Regions from separate parts of the Mesorhizobium sp. Mes31 genome, predicted to be linked through region 3. Evidence: predicted binding sites of a transcription regulator. Region 3 holds the regulator's gene; each other region holds the start of a gene.
What was found. The regulator HrcA, encoded in region 3, represses chaperone genes, less so after heat shock. The targets are predictions, from matches to a motif close to GTTAGCACTCNCNNNNNGNGAGTGCTAAC.
Positions count from the first base shown of each region.

Region 1 (9,658 bases), on a different contig from region 3:
CGGTGCGAGTCTCATCGGCGGTGATCGCCAGTCGGATCTGGTAGGGCACGATGAACAAGAGAATGAAGCCCATGACCAAGGCGGCGACCCAGAATGTCGTGAGACTAGGTCCGCTGGCGAGAATCACGGAGCAGACAAGCGCCACGGCACCGATCGCGGCGATGGCCAGACGATAATCGATGCGCGCCTCGAACACGGTCGCCGTCATCGCGCCCAGAACCTGTGCCGCGAGGCTGGCCGAGACGATCAGGCCGACGGTGCGGCCATCAATACCGAATTGCGCGCCAAGCGGCTCCAGAAACGCCCAGACCGCGCCAAAGAACATGAAGTAGCAGAAGACCGACAGCAAAGCGGTGATCGAAGGAACCGTCACCACATTGGCGAGATTCTCGTCCTTCGGCAGGTCGGCATAGTCAGCGGGAACGATGAAGGCGACCGCCAGCGACGCGACGCAGACAATGGCGAGAACGATGAAACCACCCGCCGATCCGGCGGCGGGGATAACATAGAGTGCCAGCAACAGGGCGAGAGCGCATTGCGCAAGGGTCTGCATGGTGACGAAATAACCGCCGATGCGTTCGGCGCGCCGCGAACGAGCAATCAGCTCGGTGGCGACCGCGACAAGGCCACCCTCGGCAAGGCCGGCCAAGGCGCGTGCCGCCATCAGCGTATTGGCGCCGGCAGCATAGGCCGTCCAGACGTTCGCCAGTGCCAGCAGAAGCAGCAGGGCCGCACTTTTCCAGCGCATCTTGTGGGCCGAGAGCAGCATCGCAACAATCGCCGAGCCGATCGCGATGGCGATCATTTCGGCGGTGGCGACCAACGCCAACTCATCGCCGCTGACATGGCCCTCGGTGTAAAGGGCGCCGAGCAAGACGGGTTGCAGACCGAGAATGAGCAGGCCGACCGACCCGATCCACAGCGCCGAGGCAAGCTGCCCGCTGGTCGGGCTGCCGACCAGCCAATCGCCATCGCCGGTGGATCCGGCATTTGTCGAAGTCAAAGGCGCCTCCCAACGTCCTTGCCGCGCGGCAAAAAAACTGACAATCTGTCAGCATTCTAGAAACTGATACTTGATCATATTTATTGTCAATCAGAATTTGCAATCTCGCGAGAGAACGGGCGCATGGAAGAAGCAAGGCGAACGGCCACCGAACCCCGACGCAGACCCAAGCAGGAGCGCAGCCGCGAGCGCATCGACGCCATCCTGTCGATGACGATGCGGCTGATCGGCGAGAAGGGTATCGACGCCGTCACCATGAAGGAGGTGGGCATGCTGGCGGGCGGGCCGATCGCCACCGTCTATCACTACTTCCCCAACAAGTCGGCGATCCTGGCAATGCTCTATGAGCGGTTTTCAGAGGTCAGCCGCGCGCGATTGACAGCGATCATCGCCGACGTTCGCGAAGCGAAGGACGTGATCGCCGCCGCCGACCGGCTGCTTGACGACTACCACAGCCGGGTCGCCGGCGATCCGGCCATCCAGGATCTGCAGAACGCCATTCAGGCCGACAAGGCGCTCAAGAATCTCGACATCGCCGAAACGCGGCATCAAGCCAAGATGTTCTGCGACCATGTCATCGCCTTGCTGGAACCGGAGAAGCACGAGCAGTTCGAACGCATGGTTCTGCTGATCTTCCAGCTCGCCGGTGCAGTGGTGCGCCTGGCGCTTGCGGAGGGCGAAGCGGCAAGCCGCCGGACCATCGAGGATTACCGGTCGATCATCCACACCCAGTTGCGGCTGTTTCTTTAGAGTATCAGAGTATCCGGCTATCCGGCCCGCCTGATCAGGCCCTCGAAACCGTCCGCCAGATTGGCGGTGCCGGCTGCGACGATCTTCGACAGGTTCCTGGCGCGGCCGGGCGTCTTGTTGGCATCGAGCAACACCGCCCTGCCCCCATGCATGACAAAGTCGAACTTGCCGTAGTCGAAGCCAAGCCGATGGCGCAAGGCGCGCAATTCTTCGGGTACGGGAACAGCCTCTCGGCGGATCGTGTCGTCGCCTTTTACGAGGCGCTGCGGCGAGACATAACGAGTGCAGCGCTCACGATCGCCACAGAATATCCAGAACCGCGCCGCAAAACCGTCAGGCGCCGGTTCGGGAATGAACTTCTCCACGACCAGGTCGGTACGCATAAGCATCTCCGGCGGAACTTCGGCCAAGGAAGCGTGGACTTGGTATTGATCGAATATCCGCACGCCCGGAAAAGGCGCGGCCTTGCCGGCGCGCTCGGCTTGCCGATTGAGCTGCTGCTCGGGTGTCCCCCAATGGTTGAGATTGCTCTTGACGATGACGGGGCCGTCCCAATGGTCACCGTCGTTGAGAACCGCGCCGCTGATCCGACGCTTGGAAATGTCGGCCGCACCAAGATTGAGGCAGAACGGAAACCCGCGCGCATACTCCACATAGTCGGCCGGTGTCACCGTCGCATCGACATGCAGCACCGCGATATCGGCATCATGCCTTGACGAAGGCCCGCGCAGAATCTGTGTCGAGTGGCCACGTCTCTTCAACTCGGCCAGAAGGTCGAACAGCATGTAGGGGCTGTCCTGGCGCAATAGAACGCCTCGCCGGCTCTGGAACCGGTCATACTCATGCGTTATCACGGCAATGCGAGCCATGGCCTCTCCATGCCCATCAGGCAACCAACAGTTTCGAAGGAACCATGCCCCCACATCCCCCAAGCCGTTTTGCATGACAAATCATTGGGATGCAATTCGCCGCCATTGGCAGCTTCTCGGACCACCGCTCTGCCCGCCGCCGGAAGCGGTCGCTACCTATGAGCGCGAGCTCGGTCTGCGATCGCTCGACGTGGTGCTGCTCGGGGTCACGCCGGAACTTGCCGGTCTCGGCAGGACGATGCTGGCGGTCGATGAATCCCCCGCCATGATCTCCGGCATCTGGCCAGGCGACACCGCCACACGCAAGGCTGTGGCCGGCAACTGGCTGGACATGCCGGTTGCAGGAGCAAGCATGGATGCGGTGATCGGCGATGGCTGCCTGTCGGCACTCGGCCTTTCGGTCGCGCGGCGGGCGTTGTTCGCGGAGATCGCGCGCGTGCTCAGGCCTGACGGCCGCGCAGGTCTCCGGCTCTATGCCAGCCCGGAAACGCCGGATGATCCGCGGGCGGTGCGGACGCTTGCCCTTTCAGGCGGCGTCTCGACCTTCCACGCACTCAAATGGCTTGTCGCAATGACAGCCACGGGTGGCGCGCCCGACCACGGCATTCCGGTGCAGGCAATCCTCGGGAGGTTCGACGAATTGTTTCCCGACCGCGACGAGCTTTGCGCGCACACGGGCTGGAACATGCCGACCATCGGCACCATTGACGTCTACAGGAATTCGCCGGCCATCTACAGCTTCGCTCCGGTTGCGACGCTGGTGCATGAAGCAGAGACCTTCTTCGGCGACGTTCGCATCGTGGCGACCGGCACCTATGGACTCGCCGAGCGATGCCCTCTGCTGGTGCTGCGGTCACCCCGGCGCCGATAGAATCCGAATGATGGACAAAATTCCTCGTCGCTCCCAAGCGGCAACCGACGCATTTTGCAACCCGTCACCTGCGCGAACAAAATTTCGCGCGATCGCGCCCTCTCGCGCGCCTTGACTCTCGCAGGCCAGCGGCCTATCTCAGCGCCACGTTAGCACTCGCCCTCGGTGAGTGCTAACCATGTGTCCGGCGCCGCCGGACGGAGGAACTGTTCTCACCGTTCTCATCGAGGAAGAAAAAATGGCAAAGTCGAAGTTCCGCCCGCTTCATGACCGCGTGGTCGTTCGCCGGGTCGAATCCGAATCCAAGACCGCCGGCGGGATCATCATCCCGGATACGGCAAAGGAAAAGCCGCAGGAAGGCGAGATCATCGCTGTCGGTTCCGGCGCTCGTGACGAAGCTGGCAAGCTCGTCCCGCTGGACGTCAAGGCTGGCGACCGCATCCTGTTCGGCAAGTGGTCGGGCACCGAAGTCAAGCTCAATGGCGAAGACCTTCTGATCATGAAGGAATCCGACATCATGGGCATCATCGGCTGATAATCGGCCTCACCGTCAACTGAATTCCGGGCTTACCCCAAGCCCCTGCCAGGAGCTAAAAATGGCTGCTAAAGACGTAAAATTCTCCCGCGACGCCCGTGAGCGCATGCTGCGCGGTGTCAACATCCTCGCCGACGCGGTGAAGGTCACGCTCGGCCCCAAGGGCCGCAACGTCGTCATCGACAAGTCGTTCGGCGCCCCGCGCATCACCAAGGACGGCGTCACCGTCGCCAAGGAAATCGAGCTTGAGGACAAGTTCGAGAACATGGGCGCGCAGATGGTCCGCGAAGTTGCTTCGAAGACCAACGACATCGCCGGCGACGGCACCACGACCGCGACCGTTCTGGCGCAGTCGATCGTCCAGGAAGGCCACAAGGCGGTTGCCGCCGGCATGAACCCGATGGACCTGAAGCGCGGCATCGATCTGGCCGTGACCGAAGTCGTCGCGGCGCTCGGCAAGGCTGCCAAGAAGATCAAGACCTCCGAGGAAGTTGCCCAGGTCGGCACGATCTCGGCCAATGGCGACGAGTCGGTCGGCAAGATGATCGCGGAAGCGATGCAGAAGGTCGGCAACGAAGGCGTCATCACGGTTGAGGAAGCCAAGACCGCCGAGACCGAACTCGAAGTCGTCGAAGGCATGCAGTTCGACCGTGGCTACCTCTCGCCCTACTTCGTCACCAACGCCGACAAGATGGTTGCCGAGCTCGAGGACGTCTACATCCTCCTGCACGAGAAGAAGCTCTCAAACCTGCAGGCCATGTTGCCGGTCCTCGAAGCCGTCGTGCAGACCTCGAAGCCGCTGCTCATCATCTCGGAAGACGTCGAAGGCGAGGCCCTGGCCACGCTGGTCGTCAACAAGCTGCGTGGCGGCCTGAAGATCGCCGCCGTCAAGGCGCCGGGCTTCGGTGATCGCCGCAAGGCCATGCTGGAAGACATCGCCATCCTCACCGGTGGCCAGGTCATCTCGGAAGACCTCGGCATCAAGCTCGAGAACGTCGGCCTCAACATGCTCGGCCGTGCCAAGAAGGTGTCGATCTCCAAGGAGAACACCACCATCGTCGACGGCGCCGGCAAGAAGGCCGAGATCCAGGGCCGCGTTGCCCAGATCAAGCAGCAGATCGAAGAGACCACCTCGGACTACGACAAGGAGAAGCTGCAGGAACGTCTCGCCAAGCTGGCGGGCGGCGTTGCGGTGATCCGCGTCGGCGGTGCGACGGAAGTCGAAGTCAAGGAAAAGAAGGACCGCGTCGATGACGCCCTCAACGCGACCCGCGCGGCCGTGGAAGAAGGCATCGTTGCTGGCGGCGGCGTCGCGCTGCTGCGCGCTTCGGCCAACATCAAGGCCACCGGCGCCAATGCCGACCAGGCTGCTGGCATCAACATCGTGCGCCGCGCGCTGCAGGCTCCGGCCCGCCAGATCGCGTCGAACGCCGGTGCGGAAGCATCGATCGTTGCCGGCAAGATCCTTGAGAACAAGGGCGCGACCTTCGGCTACAACGCCCAGACCGGCGACTATGGTGACATGATCGCCATGGGTATCGTCGATCCGGTCAAGGTTGTCCGCACAGCTCTCCAGGACGCGGCCTCGGTCGCCGGCCTGCTGGTCACCACCGAAGCCATGATCGCGGAGGCTCCGAAGAAGGAGTCGGCTGGCGGCGGCATGCCTGGCGGCATGGGCGGCGGCGGCATGGGCGGCATGGGCGGCATGGACTTCTAAGAAGTCCATAAAGCACGCCCATGAATCCAGGTTGCTCAAGCCCGCAAGCGGGCTTGAGTGGCGGTATGGATTTCTAATCCAGCCTATCTGGCTTATGCATATGAAAGGGCGGCAGAAATGCCGCCCTTTTTCATTGATCAGATGCCGAACGACTCAACGATCAGATCACGCACCTGCATCACCGTTGGCGTGCGGACGGTGTCGAAACGCCAGCTGACGCCGAAGGCGTAGCGTGGAAACTGCAAGGGACAGGCTGCCATCTCAAAAGGGCCCTGGCCGCACAGTGCGCGCGCGGCATGGCTCGGGATCGTCGCCAGTGCATCGCTATTCCACAAGAGAAAAGACAGGGCGGAGAAATGCGTGGTCGCCGCAAGGACCCTGCGCCGCAGCCCATGTTCGGCAAGCACGTCGTCGGTGACGCCGCTCAGGCCGGAATAGGAAACCAGGATATGATCTCGTGAAAGGTATTCTTCCACGGTGAACGGTTCTCGCCCGGGTCTGGAGCGAGGATCATAGACGATCATGTAGTCCGAGCTCCCAACCGAGATGTGTTTCAGCCGGCTGTCGGTGATGCCACCCGAGGTGATGGCGAGGTCGATTTCCTTGTCGTTCAGCGCTTGCGCCGCCACGAAGCTGTTGGTCTGGCGCAGGATAATCCTGACATTGGGCATTCTCTGCTTGGTCAGTTTGATGATGCCGGCGCCGAACGCCATTTCGAAATCGTCGGAAAGGCCAACCCTGACAACAACGACCTTCGCCCGATCTTCCGCCTGCGGGCTCGTGCTATCCAGCGTTCCACTGATGATCCCCAGCGCCTCCTCGATCAGTGGTCGCAGGATCACAGCGCGCGGCGTCGGCAGCAGGCCGCGCTGTGTGCGCGTGAACAGCGGATCGCCATAGAGCGCCCGCAGCCGCCTCAACGATGCGCTGACCGCGGCCTGACTAAGCCCGAGCCGTGCGGCGGCTCTCGTTGCGCTCAACTCGCTCATGAGCATCTGGAACACCACGAGCAGATTGAGATCGACAGGCCTATTTTCCATTCTGTTTATATCTGCATTCCAGTTGCATTGTTTCAGTTATGTCATGTAGCGCGATATTCTCCCGGGATGGAAGACGAATAATCGTCACCGGCATCCTCTGCATGGGACCGCGAAATCATGAGACCTCGGCATATGCTTCTGGCACTGTTGGTGGCGGCGATATGGGGGATAAACTTCACCGTCATCAGCATTGGTCTCGGCAGCTTCCCGCCGCTGCTGCTTGCAGCGCTGCGATTTGTCGTCGCCTCGCTGCCGGCGCTGTTCCTGCCTCGCCCACATGTGCCGTGGCCCCGCTTGCTCTGGATTGGCGCAACCTTGTTCCTCGGCCAGTTCGCCCTGCTTTTCACGGGAATGGCACTTGGGCTGCCCGCAGGGCTCGCATCGGTGACGCTGCAGTCGCAGGCTTTTCTGACCATCCTGATCGCCTCCGTGGTGCTGCGGGAAAAGCCGACGGCCCGTCAGGTCTCCGGATGCCTGGTTGCATCTGTCGGTCTGGGCGTAATCGGGCTCACTGTCGGAGGCGACTTCTCCACGGCCGGTCTTGGTCTGTGCCTCGCTTCGGCGCTGTGCTGGGCAGCCGGCAACGTGTTGCTGCGTGGCGCCGGTGAGGTCGACATGCTTGCAATGGTGGTCTGGCTGAGCCTGATCCCGCCCGTTCCACTTTTCGCGCTGTCAATGCTGCTCGACGGACCGACGACGATCGCCCACGCCCTATCGGCGATGGGCTGGAGCGGCGCGGGCGCGGTCATCTACATATCGGTGCTCTCGACCATTCTATGCTATGCTATCTGGGGTCACTTGCTGAAGCTATATCCGGCCGGAACCGTCGCGCCATTTTCGCTTCTGGTACCGATCTTCGGAGCACTGTCTGCCAGGATGGTGCTGGGCGAGCAGTTTGAAGCGACCCGCATCCTAGGAATGATGCTGATCCTTGCCGGCTTGGTGGTCGTTGTGGCGCCGCTGAGGCGGACAATGCTGGTGCAGAGGCACGCCTGATCCAGTCGCACGCATCGCTATCTCAGGATCCTTGCGACGGTATTTCGGCCGTGAGAATCGCCGCGTCGCGGTTGCGGCCTCCTCCGGCCAGCACGGCACCTTCGATCAATGCCGCTACTTCATCGGCCACCGCCCACAGCGGGGCGCGGTCGCGGGTGGCGCGGGCGATCACCATCAATCCTTCCAGTGACGATTCGACCAGCAGCGCCAAAGCGTGGGCGCGGCGCTCGGGCACCCCTGCCCTGACGAAGGCCTCCCGCAGCAAGCCGATCCACTGCTCGAAGGCCGAGCGGCACAAATCCGCCAGTTCCGGTACGTCTGTCGGCGAGTCCAGCACGACAGGCGCGATCGGACATCCGAGCGAAAACTGGTTGTCCTCCAGCATGCGCGCCACCGACTGGTAGATATGATGGACGGCCACGGCCGGATCCTTTTCGGTGGCCAGCGCCTCGCCCAGCCTCTCCGTCACCCTGGCGACGCTGTCACGCGTCACCTCGATGACCAGTTGGTCCTTGCCGCCGGGAAAATGGAAATAGAGCGAGCCACGCGGCGCGCCGCTGGCGCTCAATATGTCGTTGAGCGAGGTGCCATGGTAGCCGCGCTGCCTGAGCAGCAGTCCAGTCGTCTCGAGTATGCGGGTGCGGGTGTCGTTCGCCATGTCAACCTCTGTCAGCAGCCATCACTATAGGCCTTGTGCTGAATATGACAATCGGTCTACATAATATGTAGATCAGTCTACATATTCGAGGAAGCTGACATGTACGCCTATCGTCTTGAAGGGTCCGGTAGGACCGAATGCCTGGTGATGCGCGAGGAGGCGCGGCCGCAGCCGAAACCGCACGAGATCGTGGTCCGCATTCGCGCCACCTCGCTCAACCGGCGCGACACGATGATCCTCAACGGCACCTATCCACTAACGCCGCGCCTCGGCGTCGTTCCACTGAGCGATGGGGCGGGCGAAATTGTCGCCATCGGCAATGCCGTCACGCGCTTCGCGGTCGGCGATCGCGTGACCGGCAGCTATTTCGCGCGCTGGATCGACGGGCGCATCAATGCCGGGCTCATCGATCAGCTCGGCTGCACGCTGGACGGCATGCTGGCCGAATACGCCGTTCTCGATGAGCAATGGGCGGTACGCTTGCCCGATCATCTCGACTGGCATGAAGCGGCAACGCTGACCTGCGCCGGCCTGACCGCCTGGAATGCGGTGACGGGGGCCGGAATTCCCAAGCCCGGCCAATGGGTTCTGGTCATCGGCTCGGGCGGCGTCGCGCTCTTTGCACTGCAGTTCGCAAAGCTGCTCGGCTGCCGCGTCGTCGCCGTCACCTCACGTGGCGGGAAGGCCGACAGGCTGCGAATGATTGGCGCCGACCTCGTGATCTCGACATCGGACATGCCCGAATGGGGTGCGACCGTCCGCGACCAGACCGGCGGTGTCGATCTCGTCGTCGAGACCGGTGGCCCGGCGACCTTCGCGCAGTCGCTGATCGCCAGCACGCTTTACGGGCACATCGTGCTGCTCACGCTGCAGGATGCGAAAGGCGGATCGATCCAGATGCCGGCAGCGCTCTACCAGCGCAGCCTCGCCACCATCAGCCGCCTCTTCGTCGGCAACCGGACCAATCTCGAAGCCATGCTGCGCGCTGTCTCGCAGCACCGCCTGCGGCCCGTCATCGACAAGGTCTTTGCCTTCACCGAGGCGGGCGATGCCTACCGCTATTTCCAGCAGGGCGATGTCTTCGGGAAAGTGGTCGTCGACGGCGCCTGACCCATCGATTTCCCCAAGATCAAAGGAGAACGGACAATGACAATTCGTGAAGCCTCGGCTGAGTGGCAAGGCACGCTGCGGGAAGGTTCAGGTCGACTACGGCTCGGCA
Region 1 is NZ_JALJRL010000002.1:476,388-486,045, reverse strand. It holds gene NR193_RS05065 (MFS transporter) at 1-1,003, opposite strand, end outside; gene NR193_RS05060 (TetR family transcriptional regulator) at 1,127-1,753, shown strand; gene NR193_RS05055 (hypothetical protein) at 1,771-2,622, opposite strand; gene NR193_RS05050 (class I SAM-dependent methyltransferase) at 2,696-3,493, shown strand; gene groES (co-chaperone GroES) at 3,732-4,028, shown strand; gene groL (chaperonin GroEL) at 4,090-5,745, shown strand; gene NR193_RS05035 (LysR family transcriptional regulator) at 5,883-6,785, opposite strand; gene NR193_RS05030 (EamA family transporter) at 6,903-7,781, shown strand; gene NR193_RS05025 (TetR/AcrR family transcriptional regulator) at 7,804-8,439, opposite strand; gene NR193_RS05020 (NAD(P)-dependent alcohol dehydrogenase) at 8,539-9,549, shown strand; gene NR193_RS05015 (OsmC family protein) at 9,586-9,658, shown strand, end outside.
Region 1: groES (co-chaperone GroES) is a predicted target of HrcA. The motif match lies at 3,642-3,670, and genes of this name have one in related genera.

Region 2 (9,658 bases), on a different contig from region 3:
CCGCTGGCGCTCGCCTTCTCGGCCTTCCTCTTCATCGGCAGCTTCAGCCTGATGCTGGTGAAGTTCGTTTAAGGCGCAGCACATCAGCGAATTTGGGAATCAAAACCACATCGGTTACGGTCCGCGTATCCGCGCACGAGCCCTCAACCGACCATGCCGTTCGTTCCCTTGCCCTTCGTCGTCGCCCTGTTGCTGTTCATCCTGTTTTGGGTCGTCGCCCGGCGTCAGGATGAGGCGGCGCCAAACCTGCCGTTTCTCGGTCTGATCCTGCTCGCCGTGCTGCAATCGGTGTTTACCGGGCTGCGTTGGGGCTATGGCATAAGCCAAGTGGGCTACATCGCGCCCGTTTCCGCCGCGATCATGCCGTCGCTGCTTTATGCCGGCGTCTCGAAGCTCGTCCGGACCAGCGACCGCCGATGGCCGACCCTGCTGGCGCTCCACGCAACGCCCGCCGCCATCGTCATCATTCTGGTGATTTTTTGGCGCGACGCTGTCGACCTGGCGCTGATATCAATCGATCTCATCTACGCCGCCGCCATCCTCTGGTTGCTGCGCTCCGGCGCCGACGGGCTGCGCCTGGCGCCTTTCGACGGCGCAGTCCCGGCCTACCGCGCCATCATTGCCGCGGCAGTGACGCTGTGCCTGTCGGGGATGGTCGACTTGCTGGTGTCCTTCGAGATGGCATCCGGCCACAGCGACCGCGCGGCGACGGTGATCGGCATCGCCAACCTCTTCATCCTCGTCATTGTCGGCGTGGCGGCGGCAGCGGCCAGCCAAAGCCATGTCCCACTCAACGCGGCCGAGCCCGCCGAGACCTTCTCCCCGATCGACACCGGTGAAGACGCCGACACTCTTCGCAGGGTCAACGAACTGATGCAGGAGAAGAAGCTCTATCGGGACGCAAACCTGAACCTCAACCGCCTTGCCCGTCGTGCCGGAATTCCGGCACGACAGATTTCGGCGGCGATCAACCGGATCAAGGCCAGGAACGTCTCGCAATATGTCAATGAATACCGCATCGCCGAGGCCTGCCGGCTGCTGGGCGAGACCGGTCAGTCCGTGACCGAAATCATGCTTGCGGTCGGATTCCAGACCAAGTCGAACTTCAACCGCGAGTTTCGCCGGGTGACGGATATGACGCCGCTGGCGTGGCGGGAACGGAACTCGCAATCGCCCTCGCTCGCGAGCCCTGTAGGCGGCTGAAACCCGGCGGCACCGTTGGCGTCGAGCGGTGCTAAATCGCGATCGTGGACGTTCTCGATCGCGATCGAGGTCGCGGGCTTCGCTCGGATCCGTTGATATCGCGGCGTCAACACGGCGACTGAACACCACCGCCAACTGACCCGGAAGCGGAGGCCATTGGGCTCCCCGGCCGCTGGCGCGAGCGTTCAGCAATGGAGATCTCAATGAAATTCTGGATCACCCTATGCACCATCATGGCTTCCACGATGCTGATGCAACCCTCGGCCGGCGCCAGCGACAGTGTCGGCGTTCGTCGGGTTTCAGCCCCTTCCAGGGAGCGCGGCATCGATCTCGACGTGACGGTCTGGTATCCGGCCCTGCCAGGCGGCGACACGGTCACGCTCGGCGACACCGCGCTTTTCGTCGGAACGTCCGCCATGCGCGATGCGCCAATCGCCGGCGGTAAGTTTCCGCTCATCCTGCTTTCACATGGCGCCGGTCTCGCGGGAACCCCGCAGGCGCTGAGCTGGATTGCAACGCCTTTGGCCGGGCGGGGATTCATCGTCGCCGCCCCCACGCATCCGGGAAATACGGGACCAGACAGATCCGCCGCCGAGACGATGAAACTCTGGCTGCGGCCCGCCGATCTCACGGCAACCCTGGACGCGACGGAAAAGGACGTCTTCCTGAGGGATCACCTCGAGCACGGCAAAATTGGCGCCCTTGGTCTTTCCATGGGCGGCAACACGGCCTTGGCGATAGCCGGAGCTCGCATCGACCCGAAATTGCTCGCGGACTATTGCGATACGGACCTGCTCAATGCTTCGCTTTGCGAATGGGTCCGGCAGAGCGGCCTTGATCTTCATGCCATGGATTTGCAGCCCGCCGGTCGTGACAACAGGGATGAGCGCATTCATTTCGCCATGGCGATCGATCCCGCCCCAACCGATGTCCTCGACGCCAAAAGCCTTGCCGGCATCAGAATTCCGGTCGCTATCGTCAATCTTGGCCTGCCGGGGAAGATCCCGGTGACCGTCGATGCCTCCGGGATCGCTAAAGCGATTTCAAATGCCAGCTATGCGACGATCGAGGGCGCGAGCCATTACAGCATGTTCGCCGAATGCAAGCCCGGCGCTCCCAGCATCATTGCATCCGAACAGATCGGCGACCCGGTTTGCGACGATGGCGGAGGGCGATCGCGCGGCGAGATCCATGCGCGGCTGATCGACATGGCGACCGTGGCTTTCAATCGCGCGCTGAAGACCGATCGGTAGGCGCTGTCGCCAGCTGTCAGGGCGTCGTTCAATCCTCGAAGGAACTCGCCGCGACATAGATCGCCGCCAGCGTCTCGATGCCCGCCTGGTCGGCCTTGTCGAAGCGGCCGGGCAGCGGGCTGTCGAGGTCGAGCACGCCGAAGACGCCGTCATCGTCTTCGAGCAGCACGACCAGCTCCGAGCGCGAGTCGGCATCGCAGGCGATGTGGCCGGGAAAATCATGCACGTCCTTGATCAGCATCGAGGTGCCGAGTTCGACCGCGGTTCCGCACACGCCCTTGCCGACGGTGATGCGTACGCAGGCCGGCTTGCCCTGGAACGGCCCCAGCACCAGTTCCTCGTCGGATGCCAGGAAATAGAAGCCGGCCCAGTTGAGGTCCGGCACCATCTGGAAGATCAGCGCGGCGGTGTTGGCGGCATTGGCAATCGAGTCGCGCTCGCCCTCGAGCAGCGCCTTCAGTTGCGTGGCGAGGTCGCGGTAGAACGCGGCCTTGTCAGTGGTGTCGATGGCCTTGGCGGCGAACATGGCTTGTCTCCGTACTCAGAATCGCTGTTGCTTCGACAAGCTGTCAAACTCGGCAAGCCCTGCACCAAACGACCACGGGACGATACTAGCGTGAATCCCATCCACTCCGAAAGCCGCAAGATCAGGATCGCCGCCGCCGTCATCGCCGACGCATCGGGCAGATTGCTGCTGGTGCGCAAGCGCGGCACCAGTGCGTTCATGCAGCCCGGCGGCAAGATCGAGCCGGACGAGGAGCCGGTCGATGCCCTGGTGCGCGAATTGCGCGAGGAACTCGGGTTGACGATCGACCCGGGCATGGCTTCCCGGCTCGGCCTGTTTTCGGCGAAGGCGGCCAATGAGCCGGACAGCACGGTCGAGGCGGAGTTGTTCGCCCTCACTTTTGCCGCACAGCCGATCGAAAGCCAGCCGCTAGCGGCGGCCGAGATCGAGGAGATGATCTGGCTGGACCCCGCCTCGATCCACGACATCAAGCTCGCGCCGCTGACGCGCGACGTGGTGCTGAGGCTGAGGGGAAAATAGCGCCGCGCCGCGAACCTTACCCTCAGGCCCCGCCCGCCCGCTCCCGAAATCCCGCGACATCGCGCAATGGCGGCCTGCCATAGAGCCGGCTGTATTCGCGGCTGAATTGCGACGGGCTCTGGTAGCCGACGCTGTAGCCGGCCGAGCCGACATCCAGGCGCTCTGCCAGCATCAGGCGCCGCGCTTCGTGCAGGCGCAGCTGCTTTTGATACTGCATTGGCGTCATCGCCGTGACTGCCTTGAAGTGATGATGCAGCGAGGACGTGCTCATGCCGACATGCTGCGCCAGCTCTTCGATGCGCAGCGGCCGCGCGAAATTCTGCCGCAGCCAGGCAATTGCCTGGGCAATCCGGTTTGTCGGCGTCTCGATCGTGGCGATCTGGAGCAGGGCCGGACCAAAGGGGCCGGTCGCCACGCGGTAGAGGATCTCCTGCTCGATCAGCGGCGCCATCGCGGCAATATCCTGTGGTCGGTCAAGCAGGCGCAGCAGCCGCACGACCGCATCCAGCAGGTCTGGCGGCGCCCTGTTGACGGCCACCGCCCGCATGTCGTGAGGGACGACCGGCACCGTGCCGATCCGGCCGAACAGCTCCTTCAGCCGATCCGGCTCGATCCGCATGCCCAGCCCCAGGTTCGGTGCCTCGGGGCTCGCCTCGGTCACGCGAGACACGACCGGCAGGTCGAGCGACACCACCAGATAGTCGCCAACGCCATAGCGGTGAACATGCGAGCCGAGCGTGAGGCTCTTGGCGCCCTGAACGACGAGCGCAAAGCAGGGCCATTGCGCGGTGTGGACGCTTTTGTCGGTCGACGATCGCCGGCTGAGGAACAGAGTGTCGATCGCCGTTGCGCACTCTTCGTCCCGCGCCGTGAACCGGGCGATGATCGACGCCATCTCCCCATATGGATCTTGCGCGAACCTCAAAGGGCACCTGGTGTCTTCGAAACGGTCATGAGGCCGATCATATCCGATCCTGCAAGCCCGGCCAGCCGCTGCAATCAAGCTTTGCAGGATCGTGCATGAATCCTACAGGATCGCGATAACGCCCCACGGTCGCTCCGTCGCATAACGCCGCCAGCGGGAGCGTACTCCCGATCATCACAGGCGGAGCCTTCCATGACGAGTTCACCGATCCCCGACCCATCGACCCGAACCAGCAAGGTCGTGCTCATCACCGGCGCCAGCAGCGGCATCGGCGAGGCCACGGCCCGCCACCTCGCGGCGGGCGGCCACAGGATCGTGCTTGGCGCCCGGCGGACCGACCGGATTGCCGCTATCGCGCGGGACATCGGGCAGGCCGGCGGCCAGGCGCATTCCCGGCAGCTTGACGTGACCGACCTCGACAGCGTCAAGGCCTTCGTCGCGGTCGCGCATGAGCGCTACGGCCGGATCGACGTGCTGGTGAACAATGCCGGTGTAATGCCTTTGTCGTTCATGGCCGAATTGCGCGTCGACGAATGGAACCGGATGATCGATGTCAATTTGCGTGGCGTTCTCAATGGCATTGCCGCGGTGCTGCCGATCATGGCCGAACAGAAGTCCGGCCACATCATCAACGTCGCATCTGTCTCCGGGCACCGGGTCGATCCGACAGCCGCCGTATACAGCGCCACCAAATTCGCGGTACGGGCGCTCTCGGAAGGGCTTCGACAGGAAAGCAGGGATTTACGCGTGACGGTCGTCAGCCCTGGCCTCACCCGCACCGAGCTGTTTGACGGCATCGCCAATCCCGAGATCAAGGCTGGAGCCCGCGCCATGGTCGATCAGGCCTCCATCCCGGCCGGCGCGATTGCCGAGGCGATCGGCTTTGCCATCAGCCAGCCGGACGGCGTCGACATCAACGAATTGATCGTGCGCCCGACGGCGCAAGGCTGACCCTCATGAACCCTGCCAATGGAGAGATGACATGACAGAGGCGATCGAAGTGACGACCTTCAGGCTCAACGGCCGGTCCTGCGCGGAATTCGTCGCCGCCAATGCCGATATCGACGCCTGGCTGCGGCGTCAGCCGGGCTTCCTGTCCCGCCGGATCGCCGAACGCGAAGATAGCACCATCGTCGACGTGCTGATCTGGGCCTCGGCCGAGGCCGGCCGCAACGCGGCGAGCGGCATCATGACAGAGATGGCGCATTCGCCGGTGCATGCCATGATCGACCAGCGCACCGTGGACTGGACCGTGGCGCCGGTCCGCCACAGTATCGTGTGACGGAGAACCACGATGGACAATCATGCAGGTCATCGCTGCGGCTGGGCCGAGGGCGATCCGCTGATGCGCGCCTATCACGACGAGGAATGGGGCGTTCCGCAACGCGATGCCCGCATGCTGTGGGAAATGCTGATGCTGGAGGGGTTCCAGGCTGGTCTCGCCTGGATCACCGTGCTCAGGAAACGCGACGCCTTTCGTGCCGCCTTCGAAGGCTTCGATCCGGAGAAGGTCGCGCGCTTCGGCGCGGCCGATATCGAGCGCCTGATGGCCGATCCCGGCATCATCCGTGCCCGCGCCAAGATCGAAGCGACGATCCGTGGCGCCCAGATCTTCTGCGAGATGGCGCAGCGCGGCGAGAGCTTCGCCGACTTCTGCTGGTCCTTCACCGATGGCAAGGTGGTCGAAAGCGACGGCCATGGCTGGATCGCGTCATCGCCCCTGTCCGAACGGATTTCCAAGGAGATGAAACGACGCGGCTTCAAATTCGTCGGCCCGACCATCGTCTATGCCTGGATGCAGGCGGTCGGCATCGTCAACGATCACGCGGCCAACTGCTTCCGGCGGTCCGAAGTCGCGCTCTGACCACGGCAGCGCCGTCAGCGCCTACATCGGACGCTTGGGTTCGCCCTTTGCCGGACTGGCCGTGTCGGAATCGGATTTCCGATGCTTGTCGGCGGCAATCCTGCGGATGCGGTCGAAGCGGCTTTCCTCGGTCTTTTCGGTCGTGACGACCGTTTCTGGCTTCCGCACGAACGTGATCATGGATCCGTCTCCTGGGCTAGAGGCCTGCGCGCCGGGAGAAAATCCCCCGGCGGTAATCATCCTGGCTCCGGCGAAGAGCCAACTTGGCAAGATTCAGGTCAGGCCCGGAAGGTGGCTAGGAAACCACATTCCGGGCCGGCTGAATCTTAGTAACCGCCCATACCGCCGCCGCCATTACCGCCCGCAGGCGCTGCGTCCTTGGCCGGAATGTCGGTGATCATGGCTTCGGCGGTGATCAGGAGCGCGGCGATCGAGCCGGCGTCCTGCAGTGCGGTGCGCACCACTTTCGCCGGATCGACGATGCCCGCCTTGATCATGTCGACATAGGTCTCGTTCTGGGCGTCAAAGCCCTGATTGTGGTCCTTGCTGTCGGTGAGCTTGCCGACGACGATCGAACCTTCGACGCCGGAATTCTCGGCGATCTGGCGGATCGGGGCCTCCAGCGCGCGAAGCACGATGGAGATGCCGGCAGTGACATCGTCATTGGCGCCGGTCAGGCCGGCAAGCGCCGACCGGGCGCGCAGCAGAGCCACGCCGCCGCCGGGCACGATGCCTTCTTCAACCGCCGCGCGCGTGGCGTTCAGCGCGTCGTCGATGCGGTCCTTCTTTTCCTTGACTTCCGACTCGGTGACGCCGCCGACACGGATGACGGCAACACCGCCGGACAGCTTGGCCAGCCGCTCCTGCAGCTTTTCCTTGTCGTAGTCGGAGGTGGTCTCCTCGATCTGGCCCTTGATCTGCGCGACACGCGCCTGGATGGTCGCCTTGGTGCCGGCGCCGTCGATGATCGTGGTGGTGTCCTTCTCGATCAGCACGCGCTTGGCGCGGCCGAGCATCTCGATGGTGACGTTTTCGAGCTTGATGCCGAGATCCTCGGAAATCATCTGGCCGGCGGTGAGCACGGCGATGTCTTCCAGCATCGCCTTGCGGCGATCGCCGAAGCCCGGCGCCTTGACCGCCGCGACCTTGAGGCCGCCGCGCAGCTTGTTGACGACCAGCGTGGCCAGAGCCTCGCCTTCGACGTCTTCCGAAATGATCAGCAGCGGCCTGCCGTTCTGGACGACCGCCTCGAGGATCGGCAGCATCGCCTGCAGATTGCCGAGCTTCTTCTCGTGGATGAGCACGTAAGGCTCTTCCAGCTCGACGCGCATCTTGTCGGCATTGGTGACGAAATAGGGTGAGAGATAGCCGCGGTCGAACTGCATCCCCTCGACGACGTCGAGTTCGGTTTCGGCGGTCTTGGCTTCCTCGACGGTGATGACGCCGTCATTGCCGACCTTGTCCATCGCCTTGGCGATCATCTCGCCGACGGTGGCGTCGCCATTGGCGGCGATGGTGCCGACCTGGGCGATCTCGGCCGACGACTTGACCTTCTTGGCCTTGGCCTTGATTTCTCCGACGACGGCGGCGACGGCCTGGTCGATGCCGCGCTTGAGGTCCATCGGGTTCATGCCGGCGGCGACCAGCTTGGCGCCTTCGCGCAGGATCGAGGCGGCCAGCACCGTGGCGGTGGTGGTGCCGTCACCGGCGAGGTCGTTGGTCTTCGAGGCCACTTCGCGCACCATCTGCGCGCCCATGTTCTCGAACTTGTCGGCAAGCTCGATTTCCTTGGCGACGGTGACGCCGTCCTTGGTGATGCGCGGCGCGCCATAGGCCTTGTCGATGATGACGTTGCGGCCCTTGGGGCCGAGCGTGACCTTCACCGCATTGGTGAGGATCTCGACGCCGCGCAGCATGCGGTCGCGCGCATCGGTGGAGAATTTGATTTCCTTGGCAGACATTTTTTATCCAGTTCGTTCAGAGGGAGTGAGGTCAGGCAGCTTTCTTGGCGGCCACTGTCTTCTCGATGACGCCCATGATGTCGGCTTCCTTCATGATCAGAAGGTCCTCGCCGTCGATCTTGACCTCGGTGCCCGACCATTTGCCGAACAGGATGGTGTCGCCGGCCTTGACGTCGAGCGGAACAAGCGCGCCATTTTCGTCACGTGCGCCAGGTCCAACGGCGATGACTTCGCCTTCCTGGGGCTTTTCCTTGGCATTGTCGGGGATGATGATGCCGCCCTTGGATTTGATATCGCCTTCGGCGCGCCGGATGACGACGCGATCGTGGAGTGGCCGAAACTTCATGAGAACTTCTTTCTGGGGCCGGCATAGGCGGCCGCGTCTCTCATATAGGCGCTTTGGCACTCGATAGATAGGAGTGCCAAAAATTAATCGCGGGCGGAATTAAATATTCAAAAGTATTATTTCGGCCTGTGGTTTCGTGATATCGGAACGAGGTCAAATATTTCAAAAGATTGAATTTTGCCGATCGAGCACCTATTTATCGGACAAGTTCATTTTCACGATTTCAGGCACAAGGGAGATTTCTTCGATGGCCGAAGGCAATCAGACGATCATGGAAAAAGCTGAAGCCCGCTTTGTCGACAAGCAGAAGAAAACGGCGGAGCGCAACAAGGCAACCGCTGAGTACATATCCGAAGCCAGGGCCAGGGAGATCAAGACCGCAAGGCTCAGGGAATTGCGGCTGGCCAAGGAAGAGGCAGACCGCGTCGCGGAAGCCCTGAACCCGACGCCGAAGAAGAAACGCGCGGTCAAGAAGGTGGCCGCAACGGAGGTCAAGACATGAGCCTGACATTCCCCAACCGCAGCCGCAGCTATGACGAAGCCGGCAAGCGCATCCGTTTCGTCGGCCACGACGGCATGTTCCAGATTTCCTTTTCCGTCGCCGCCGACGCCATGACCAGGATGCAACCGGCGACCGCGGCCAACGAGGCCGGTTACCTCGCCACATTCGACACCGAGAGCAGCGCTATCCGTGACGTGGCGGCCAAGGCCTACGACCGTACCCGCAAGAGCATGTATGTGCTGACGGCCGCCGACTTCGCCTGATCAGCCTTTAGTGCATGTCGCTCAAAAGTGGTCTCGGTTTCGAGACAGCGACATGCATGGAAACGAAGATCAGGAGTCCATGTTCTCGACCATCGAGCGTATCTTCTCCGCCTTTTCGAAATGGTCGAGGCGGCGGGTTCTGATCCACCATTCGGCTGCTTCCATCAGCAGTTCGGGGTCGTCGTTCCTGTTGGCGAAAAACGCGTAGAACGACACGCCGACGGCAGGCCCTTTCTCGGAAATCTTGCGGTCGCAGACCTCCAGTATCTTTTGCTTCAGGCTCGCTCTCACGGGAA
Region 2 is NZ_JALJRL010000010.1:183,183-192,840, reverse strand. It holds gene NR193_RS18775 (YeiH family protein) at 1-72, shown strand, start outside; gene NR193_RS18770 (AraC family transcriptional regulator) at 154-1,203, shown strand; gene NR193_RS18765 (dienelactone hydrolase) at 1,407-2,456, shown strand; gene NR193_RS18760 (GAF domain-containing protein) at 2,485-2,982, opposite strand; gene NR193_RS18755 (NUDIX domain-containing protein) at 3,073-3,501, shown strand; gene NR193_RS18750 (AraC family transcriptional regulator) at 3,524-4,396, opposite strand; gene NR193_RS18745 (SDR family oxidoreductase) at 4,619-5,377, shown strand; gene NR193_RS18740 (hypothetical protein) at 5,409-5,708, shown strand; gene NR193_RS18735 (DNA-3-methyladenine glycosylase I) at 5,721-6,290, shown strand; gene NR193_RS18730 (hypothetical protein) at 6,312-6,470, opposite strand; gene groL (chaperonin GroEL) at 6,617-8,251, opposite strand; gene NR193_RS18720 (co-chaperone GroES) at 8,283-8,597, opposite strand; gene NR193_RS18715 (hypothetical protein) at 8,845-9,099, shown strand; gene NR193_RS18710 (DUF1488 domain-containing protein) at 9,096-9,362, shown strand; gene NR193_RS18705 (DUF6500 family protein) at 9,432-9,653, opposite strand.
Region 2: NR193_RS18720 (co-chaperone GroES) is a predicted target of HrcA. The motif match lies at 8,650-8,678, and genes of this name have one in related genera.

Region 3 (9,658 bases):
GCTTTTCGCGCAACTGTTCCTGGATTTCGTGCTGGTCTTCCGGCTGGTTGACCATCTCCTCCAGCAGCAGGCTGATCCGGGCCTTGAGTTCTTCGAGCGCCATTATTTTTCTCCTCGGCAGCCTGTTTCGATTTTAGGACCAAGGTGTAGAGATTCAGGTCAGGCCGAGCCGAAAATGGTGGTTTCCGAGAACCGGAGCGGAGCGTACCTTTGTACGTGAGCACCGGAAGCGCTGGAAACTGCCGTTTGCAGGCCGGCATCACCTGAATCTCTACACCTTAGCATAGCATGCGGGAAATCAGCTGCGCCGTATAGTCGACCATCGGCACGATGCGGGCATAATTCAGCCGGGTCGGACCGATCACGCCAAGCGCGCCAACGACGCGTGCATCCTTGTCGCGATAGGGCGCGACGACCAGCGACGAGCCCGACAGCGAAAACAGCTTGTTTTCCGAGCCGATGAAGATGCGCACGCCCGACCCCTCCTCGGCAAGGTCAAGCAGCTGGATCAGCCCATCCTGCGTTTCCATGTCCTCGAACAGGTGCCGCAGCAGTTCAATGTCGGCCTGGGCGGTGACGTTTTCGAGCAGATTGGCGCGGCCGCGCACGATGAGCCGCGCCGGCAGGCCGCTGTCGGCGCCCGCCCACACGGCCAGCCCCTTTTCGACCAGGTCCTGCGACAGCGTGTCGAGCGCCGCCCTGGTCTCTTCCTTGATGCGGGCGATCTCCACCCGGGCCTCGGCCAGCGTTCGGCCACGGATATGGGCGTTGAGGAAATTCGACGCCTCATGCAGTTGCGAGACCGTGATGCCGGCGGGCAGGTCGACAACGCGGTTTTCGACGTCGCCATTCTGCGAGACCAGCACCGCCAGCGCCTTGGTCGGCTCGAGCTGGATGAATTCGATGTGCTTCAGTGCCACTTCGTTCTTGGCGGCAAGCACCAGGCCGGCGCCGCGCGACATGCCCGACAGCATCTGGCTGGCCTCGGTCAGCATGTGTTCCAGCGTCGCGCCCGAGCCGGACGCCCGCACCTGCGCTTCGATGGTGCGGCGCTCCTCGTCGGAGAGGTCGCCAAGCTCCATGAAGGCGTCGACGAAGAAACGCAGACCCGCCTGGGTCGGCAGCCGTCCGGCGGAGATGTGCGGGGCGTAGATCAGGCCGAGATGCTCGAGGTCGCTCATCACATTGCGGATGGTGGCGGGCGACAGCGAGGACGGCAGGATGCGCGACAGGCTGCGTGATCCCACCGGTTCCCCGTCCCTGAGATAGGAATCGACGATGCGCCGGAAGATGTCGCGCGAGCGCATGTCCAGCGCCTGAAGTACCGGCGATTGAAGCGTGGGCGACTGCGAACTGGGATCGACGGCCTTGGTCATTGCGGGCAAAAAACCTCCGTATCAAGGATATAGACTTCACCACGGCCCGCGCAACCCGGTGTCTGTGCCAGATCACCCGGTGTCTGTGTGGGTCTTCAGGCCATTTTCCTTTGCGCCATGCGTCCCATGCGGCTACAAGCCGGCCAAGATTCCGAAAAATGACAAGAAAGCAGCCTGAATGCGCCCTTCCAAACGCCAATTCGACGAAATGCGCGCCATCTCCTTCGAGCGCGGCGTCTCCAAGCACGCCGAAGGTTCGTGCCTGGTGAAGTTCGGCGACACCCATGTCCTGTGCACGGCAAGCCTCGAGGAAAAGGTGCCGGGCTGGATGCGCAATTCCGGCAAGGGCTGGGTGACGGCGGAATACGGCATGCTGCCGCGCTCGACCGGCGAGCGCATGCGCCGCGAGGCTTCCGCGGGCAAGCAGGGCGGCCGCACGCTGGAAATCCAGCGGCTGATCGGGCGCTCCTTGCGCGCCGTGGTCGACCTGCAGGCGCTGGGCGAACAGCAGATCACCGTCGACTGCGACGTCATCCAGGCCGATGGCGGCACCCGCACCGCCTCGATCACCGGCGGCTGGGTAGCGCTGTACGACTGCCTGCGCTGGATGGAAGCGCGGCAGATGGCCAGCGTCGCCAAGGTGCTGAAGGACCATGTCGCGGCCATTTCCTGTGGCATCCATGACGGCCAGCCGGTCATCGACCTCGATTATCTTGAGGATTCCGCGGCCGGAACCGACGCCAACTTCGTCATGACCGGCAAGGGCGGCATCGTCGAGATCCAGGGCACCGCCGAGGGCGAGCCGTTCTCCGAGGAACAGTTCGCGGAATTGATGGGATTGGCCAAGAGAGGCATCCAACGCCTGGTCAGCCTCCAGCAGATGGCGGTGGCCTAGGACCGAAATGCCGAGCTTGAGCACCCCCCTCTGCCCTGCCGGGCATCTCCCCCTCAAGGGGGGAGATTGGATGTCATCTCGGCCTTTGCCAATCGCCAGCACCGCAGGGCACGCGGCACCGTTGAAGCTGCCAATCTCCCCCCTTGAGGGGGAGATGTCCGGAAGGACAGAGGGGGGCGTCTCGTGACACCTTCAGCAATCCTGGAATCGGCTCTCTACGTCACCGACCTTGACGCCGCTGAGAAGTTCTACACCGGCGGGCTTGGACTTCACCTCCTCGGCAAGGTCGAGGGCAGGCATATCTTCTTCCGCTGCGGCCCCGGCGTGCTGCTGGTCTTCAATGCCGAGGCGACCAGGGTGCCGCCGGCGCCCGACGCCCGGCTGCCGGTGCCGCCGCACGGCGCGGTCGGCGAGGGCCATCTCTGCTTTGCGGCGACCGCCGTGGAAATCGCCGGCTGGAGAGCCCATCTCGAGGCCAAGATGATCGCCATCGAAAGCGAATTCGAATGGCCGCAAGGTGGACGTTCGATCTATATACGCGACCCCTCGGGCAATTCGATCGAGTTCGCCGAGCCAAGAATCTGGGGCCTTTGATGCATTCTCTCGATGGAAAGAAGATCGTCGTCGCCAGCCACAATGCCGGCAAGCTGCGCGAATTCGCCGACCTGATGGCGCCGTTCGGCTTCGAAGCGAAATCGGCCAAGGAGTACGGCCTGCCGGAGCCTGACGAAACCGGCACCACCTTCGAGGAAAACGCCTACATCAAGGCGCTGGCCGCCGCGAAGGCCACCGGCCTGCCGGCGCTGTCGGATGATTCCGGCCTGTGCGTCGACGCGCTCGACGGCGCGCCCGGCGTCTACACCGCCAACTGGGCCGAAACCCCGGATGGGTCGCGCGATTTCGGCATGGCCATGCAGCGCACCGAAGTGGCACTGCAGGAAGTCGGCGCCGCCTCGGCCGAACAGCGCAAGGGGCGCTTTGTCGCCGTCATCTGCCTGGCCTTCCCCGACGGTGACGCCGAATATTATCGCGGCGAGGCCGAAGGCACGCTGGTCTGGCCGCCGCGCGGCGAACTCGGCTTCGGCTATGACCCGGTGTTCCTTCCGAATGGCTTCGACAAGACTTTCGGCGAGATGAGCGCCGAGGAAAAGCACGGCTGGAAGCCCGGCCAGGCCAAGGCGCTGTCGCACCGCGCCCGCGCCTTCCAGAAGTTTGCCGAAGCACGATTGAATCTGGCCAGATTGGGATCGACATGAGCATGCTGCTCGACCGGACGCCCGGCTTCGGCGTCTATATCCATTGGCCGTTCTGCGCGGCCAAATGCCCCTATTGCGACTTCAACAGCCATGTTCGCCACCAGCCAGTCGACCAGGAGCGCTTTGCCGCCGCCTTCGAGGCGGAGCTGGCGACAATGCGCCAGCGCACCGGGCCGCGCGAGGTGACCAGCATTTTTCTCGGCGGCGGCACGCCGTCGCTGATGAAGCCGGAAACGGTGGCCAGGGTCCTCGACGCGGTGGCGAAGAACTGGACCGTTCTGGATGGCATCGAGGTGACGCTGGAGGCCAATCCGTCCTCGGTCGAGGCCGAGCGCTTCCGTGGCTATCGGGCGGCCGGCGTCAACCGTGTCTCGCTCGGCGTGCAGGCGCTGAACGACAAGGATCTGCGCTTCCTCGGCCGGCTGCACAATGTCGAGGAAGCGCTGCATGCGATCGGGCTCGCGCGGGAAATATTCCCAAGGCTATCCTTCGACCTGATCTACGCGCGGCCGGGCCAGACGCCGGAGGCTTGGGCATCGGAGCTCGAACAGGCGATCGGCCATGCCGCCGATCATCTGTCGCTCTACCAGCTGACCATCGAGGAGGGCACGCCCTTCCACGCGCTGCATGCGGCGAAGAAATTCGTCATTCCCGACAACGACCATGCCGCCGACCTCTATGCGCTGACACAGGAAATCACCACGGCGCACGGCCTGCCCGCCTATGAGATTTCCAACCACGCCAGGCCGGGCGCCGAAAGCCGGCACAATCTGACCTACTGGCGCTATGGCGAATATGTCGGCGTCGGCCCCGGCGCGCATGGCCGCTTCGTCGAAAACGGCCGCCGCACGGTGACGATCGCCGAGCGGATGCCGGAAACCTGGGCCAACCTGGTCGAGGCCAAGGGCCATGGCGTCACCGGCGGCGAGATCCTGACCCGCTCCGAGGAGGCCGACGAGTTCCTGCTGATGGGTCTGCGGCTGGCCGAAGGCATCGACCTCTCCCGCTATGAAGCGTTTTCAGGACGTGGGCTGTCGAGCGCGCGGCTGTCGATGCTGCAGGGCGAGGGGCTGGTTGCGCCGATCGGCAATGCCCGCCTGCGCGCCACCCCTGCCGGCATGATCGTGCTCGATGCCGTGGTGGCCGATCTGGCGCGGTAAGCATGATCCCGAAAAGTGGAAGCCGGTTTTCGGATAAGATTATGCTTGAGTAAAAAGCCTTGAAGAACGTCCTCTTCGTCTGCAGCCAGAACCGCTTGCGCAGCCCGACGGCCGAGCAGGTGTTCTCCAGGCGCCGCGATATCGAGGTCGCGTCGGCGGGAACCAACCACGATGCCGACACGCCGCTGACGCATGAGCTGGTGGCCTGGGCCGACATCATCTTCGTCATGGAAAAGGCGCACCGTGCCAAATTGCAGAAGAAATTCAAGGTCAGCCTGAAGGCCAGGGTGATCTGTCTCGATATTCCGGACGACTATGAGTTCATGGATCCTGACTTGGTGCGGATTCTCGAGGCTAAGGTGCAGCGGTTTCTGGGGTGACGAATGGCTTGCCGCGCATGCCTGGCGATGAAGCATCAGCCACCGCGCAATCCGAACTGGATTCTACTTCAAAGAAGAAATCCTGATGGCGAAAATCGCCGCCGTCCTCCCAGGATTGTTGCGTGAGGCCGCAGCCTGCATAGGAAAACACGTCGATCTTTGTCGCCCTCGGCGCCTGTATCCATTGTTCGCCAACCTTATGGAACATGTAGTGCGAGGTGGCTGGATCGTTCGAGCGCATATGCAAGTGGATGCCGGGCATTGCGAATTGCCGATCAATGTCCAGTTGCAGATAGGCGGCCGAAAGGTTTTCGATGGTTATCCAGTCGTGGCTGGAAATAGGCCGGTTGAGCGCCGGGTAGCGAATTCTTGCGAATTCGCGTTCTTCAGTCTCGCCGACCAGCGTCCCTCGCAGCGAAAGCGTTTTGCCAAAGAGGCCACTGGCTGCCGTTGCCCTGAACTTGATCGTTCGTGGGATTTGGGAGGGTGATGAAGAGCCGGCCTGTGCGGATTGCGGCGCGACGTGCGATTGTGAGTCGCGGACGAGAGACGTCGCATGATTCCGGGTATCAGCTAAGGATGTGGAGGCGATAAGGCCAACGGCAAGCGCTAATATTCGTGGACCAACCAGCGTTTCAGCCCCGTTGCGCTTCAATTTTTGTGAGCTATCTCGTCAAGCGTCGTGCTTGTGGCGGTGTTTGGCGCGGTCTTTCTCGGCGTGCGGCTCTCCAGCGCGAACCGGCTTGGCGTCGACCTTGTCGCGGCGGGCGCGGTGCTGGTCGCCTATCGGGTGCGATGGAACGCCCTCGCGAGCGCTTTTTGTTTCAAGACGGGTGATGAAAATGTCGAAGCGATTGGGCATCGTCCGGTCAGTGCTCCGTCGTGCTGTCGGTTTCGGTGTCGGAAAGCCTGATATCCGCTGGCGGGGCGATTGCGGCCAGCTCTTTGGTCACGCTGTTTTCGGTCCTGGCAGGCAGGCGCCTGTCCTTGGGCGCGGCAAAGCGTTTGCGGCCGGCATAGTAGGGCGTGAAAGCGTCCTGTATCTTCAGGCTGTTCATCCTGTCCTCCTGCGGAATCAGGGGCAAAATCTGCCAAACCCGGTTTCGTTCCCTACTGTGGCAAAGGAATGGCGGGAATTTCACTTCGCTCGACGCTTTTGCAACCGGGCGTGAGCCGTGCCAAACAGGACCGAACGGAGAAGGCATCAGTGACCGGCGAAACGGGCAAGCGCAGCTATGTGGTCGGGCAGACCGAGATCGCGGCCCGTCCGCTCGAACCGGCGCTATATCTGGTGGCGACGCCGATCGGCAACCTGGCCGACATCACGCTGCGCGCGCTGGAGACGCTGGCCGCCGCCGACATCGTCGCTTGCGAGGACACGAGGGTGTCGCGCGTGCTGCTCGACCGCTATGGCATTCGCCGCCGCACCACGGCCTATCACGAGCACAATGCCGGCGAGGCCGGGCCGAAACTGATCGCGGCACTGCAAGCCGGACAGAGCGTGGCGCTGATTTCCGACGCGGGCACGCCGCTCGTGTCCGATCCAGGCTATCGGCTGGTCGGCGAGGCGCTCGACTATGGCATTCGCGTCGTGCCGATCCCGGGTCCGTCGGCGCCCCTCGCGGCGCTGACGGCCTCCGGCCTACCCTCCGACGCCTTCCTGTTCGCGGGGTTTCTGCCGGTGAAGACAGGCCAGCGGCTGACGCGGCTGGAAGCCTTGAAGGCCGTGCCGGCGACGCTGATCTTCTTCGAATCGCCGCGTCGGCTGGCCGAGTCCCTCGCCGCCATGGTCGAAGCGCTCGGCGGCGGCCGAAAAGCCGCGATCGGCCGGGAATTGACCAAGACTTTCGAGGAGATGCGCACCGGCACGCTGCAGGCTCTTGCCGACCACTACGCGGCCGCCGACACGCCGAAGGGCGAGATCGTCGTCTGTGTCGGCCCGGCCGAGGCCAAGGCTGACGAGCCGGCCGACATCGATCGTCTGCTGTTGTCGCTCGCCGCCGAAATGCCGGCCTCCAAGGCAGCGGCCGAAGCCGCGAAGATGACCGGCGGCCAGAAGCAGGCGCTGTATCGGCGGCTGCTGGAGCTCAAGGACAGACCATGATCCCGAAAAGTGGAAACCGGTTTTCCCCGACAAACGGTTCCGTTTGTCCAGAGATCATGGTCAAACAAAATTCCGGAGAAGGCGACGGTGGCTGAGCGCCCGAGTGCCAGCCGCCAGAAGGCTTACCGGCGCGGCCATCGCGGCGAATGGCTGGCCGCGGCGGCGCTGATGCTGAAAGGCTACCGGATTCTCGCGCGCCGCCACCGCACGCGCTTCGGCGAGATCGACGTGATCGCTCGGCGCGGCGATCTGGTGCTGTTCGTCGAGGTCAAGGCGCGCCGCACGCTGATCGAAGCCATGGAGGCGATCGGCCATGAATCGGAACGCCGCATCGAGGCGGCAGCCGACATCTGGCTCTCTCGTCAGCCCGACTATGGCAAGCTGTCGATGCGTTTCGACATGGTCGCGGTGCTGCCGTGGCGCTGGCCGGTGCATGTCGAGAACGCGTTTTATGGAAGGAATTGAGGGGCAGCCCCTCCTCGTTTCGTCATCCACGGGCGGAGCAGGAGCGAAGCGACGTCGCGGAGACCCGAGGATCCATGCCGCGACCTTCAAGCGCTTCTACGGTGCAGAAAATGGATGATCAAGGACCGCGCCTAGAAATGGCTATTCTCGGCCTCTGTGTCCTTCGGCGGCCGTCGCGGCATGGATCCTCGGGTCTGCGCCGCGTCGCTACGCTCCTTGCTCCGCCCGTGGATGACGAAATCCAGGAGGCTTCGCGGGTCACTCCTCACCCCCAGACCATCAACGCCACCAGACCGACGATCCCCACCACCAGCCGCCACCAGCCGAACAGCGCGTAGCCATTGCGCGATACGTAATCGAGCAGGTAGCGGACCACGACAAGTGCCGTGACGAAGGCAGCGACGAAGCCGATGGCGATGATCGGCAGGTCGGCGCTGCTCAGCACGTTGCGGTTCTTGAACAGGTCGAAGGCGAAGGCGCCGACCATCGTCGGAATGGCGAGGAAGAAGGAAAACTCGGCCGCCGCCCGCTTGTCGACGCCCAGAAGCAGCGCGCCGACGATGGTCGATCCCGAGCGCGATGTGCCGGGGATCAGCGACAGGCATTGGAAAAGCCCGATCTGCAGGTAAAGCCGGGTCGGGAAGCGTTCGACGTCGCGGTAGACCGGTTTGAGGTTCATGCGGTCCACCGCCAGCAGGACGACGCCGCCGATGATCAGCATGATGCAGATCAGCCGCGGCGATTCGAACAGCACCGTCTTGATGAAATCATGCGCCAGCGCGCCGATGATGGCCGCCGGCAGGAAGGCGATGAGGATGCCGATGACGAAATGCCGGGTCAGCCGGTCATGCGGCAGGTCGAGCAGCATCTGCCACAGGCGGCGGAAATAGACGCTCAGGATGGCAAGGATGGCGCCGAGCTGGATCAGGATCTCGAAGGCCTTGCCGGTCGAATGGAAGCCGAGGAAATGGCCGGCGAGCAGGATATGGCCGGTCGAGGACACCGGGATGAACTCGGTCAGCCCTTCCAGCAGGCCGAGCAGCAAGGCTTCGACGATGGTCTGGCTTTCCATGGCTACCTCGGCTTTGGCGTGACGGCTGACAGAACGGTTTGCTTGTCATGGCCTGCAAGTCCCCCTATAGGTCGCAACACCATGACGGCCCGCTAACCGGGCGGCCAAGACTTACCGGTGCGCCCGGCGATTCGCCAGTGTGGCAATCCGGAATTCGCCATACCTGGGAGAAGCGCGGTGCGCGAATTCCGGATTTCTGAGCCACACTGTTCACTCCAAGTTTCTGGTGTGGTTTGGATTTGAAGTTCCTGAGCGCTGATGCCATTGAGGGGGCAGGAACTTCAATTCAACCACACCAGTGCGCTTTATCATCGCGGAACCATGCTGACGCTTTTCCATCATCCCATGTTCGCCACCTGCCGCTTCGTCCGCCTCGCTTTCGGCGAGTATGGCGAGGAGCTGGCTTTGATCGAGGAAAAGCCGTGGACACGGCGCAAGGAGTTCCTGGCGCTGAACCCGGCCGGCACGCTGCCGATCCTGCTGGCCGAGGGCGACGTGCCGATCGTCGGCGCGACCGTGATCGCCGAATATCTCGACGAAACGCGCGGCGTCTTGAAGCGCGACAAGCGGCTGTTCGCCGAGGACCCGATGCAGCGCGCCGAAATCCGCCGGCTCATCGACTGGTATCTCAACAAGGCCGAAAGCGAAGTCACCCGGCATCTGGTGCGCGAACGCGTGCTGAAGCCGATCATGCCGGAAACGGCTGGCGGCGGCTCGCCCGATTCGGGCGCGATCCGCGCGGCGCGCGCCAACATCCGCCAGCACATGAAATACACCAACTGGCTGGCCGGCACCCGCCATTGGCTGGCCGGCAGCAGGGTCACCTATGCCGACCTCGCGGCGGCGGCGACGCTGTCGGTGCTCGACTATCTCGGCGAGATCGACTGGCGCGAGCACCCTGCTGCGCGCGAATGGTACACGCGGGTGAAGTCGCGGCCCTCCTTCAGGCC
Region 3 is NZ_JALJRL010000025.1:62,153-71,810, reverse strand. It holds gene NR193_RS29555 (hypothetical protein) at 1-103, opposite strand, end outside; gene hrcA (heat-inducible transcriptional repressor HrcA) at 279-1,376, opposite strand; gene rph (ribonuclease PH) at 1,555-2,271, shown strand; gene NR193_RS29540 (VOC family protein) at 2,455-2,865, shown strand; gene rdgB (RdgB/HAM1 family non-canonical purine NTP pyrophosphatase) at 2,865-3,527, shown strand; gene hemW (radical SAM family heme chaperone HemW) at 3,524-4,687, shown strand; gene NR193_RS29525 (low molecular weight protein tyrosine phosphatase family protein) at 4,747-5,067, shown strand; gene NR193_RS29520 (hypothetical protein) at 5,042-5,722, opposite strand; partial or broken gene NR193_RS29515 (transporter) at 5,744-5,857, shown strand; gene NR193_RS29510 (hypothetical protein) at 5,937-6,125, opposite strand; gene rsmI (16S rRNA (cytidine(1402)-2'-O)-methyltransferase) at 6,275-7,171, shown strand; gene NR193_RS29500 (YraN family protein) at 7,259-7,636, shown strand; gene NR193_RS29495 (undecaprenyl-diphosphate phosphatase) at 7,902-8,708, opposite strand; gene NR193_RS29490 (glutathione S-transferase family protein) at 9,030-9,658, shown strand, end outside.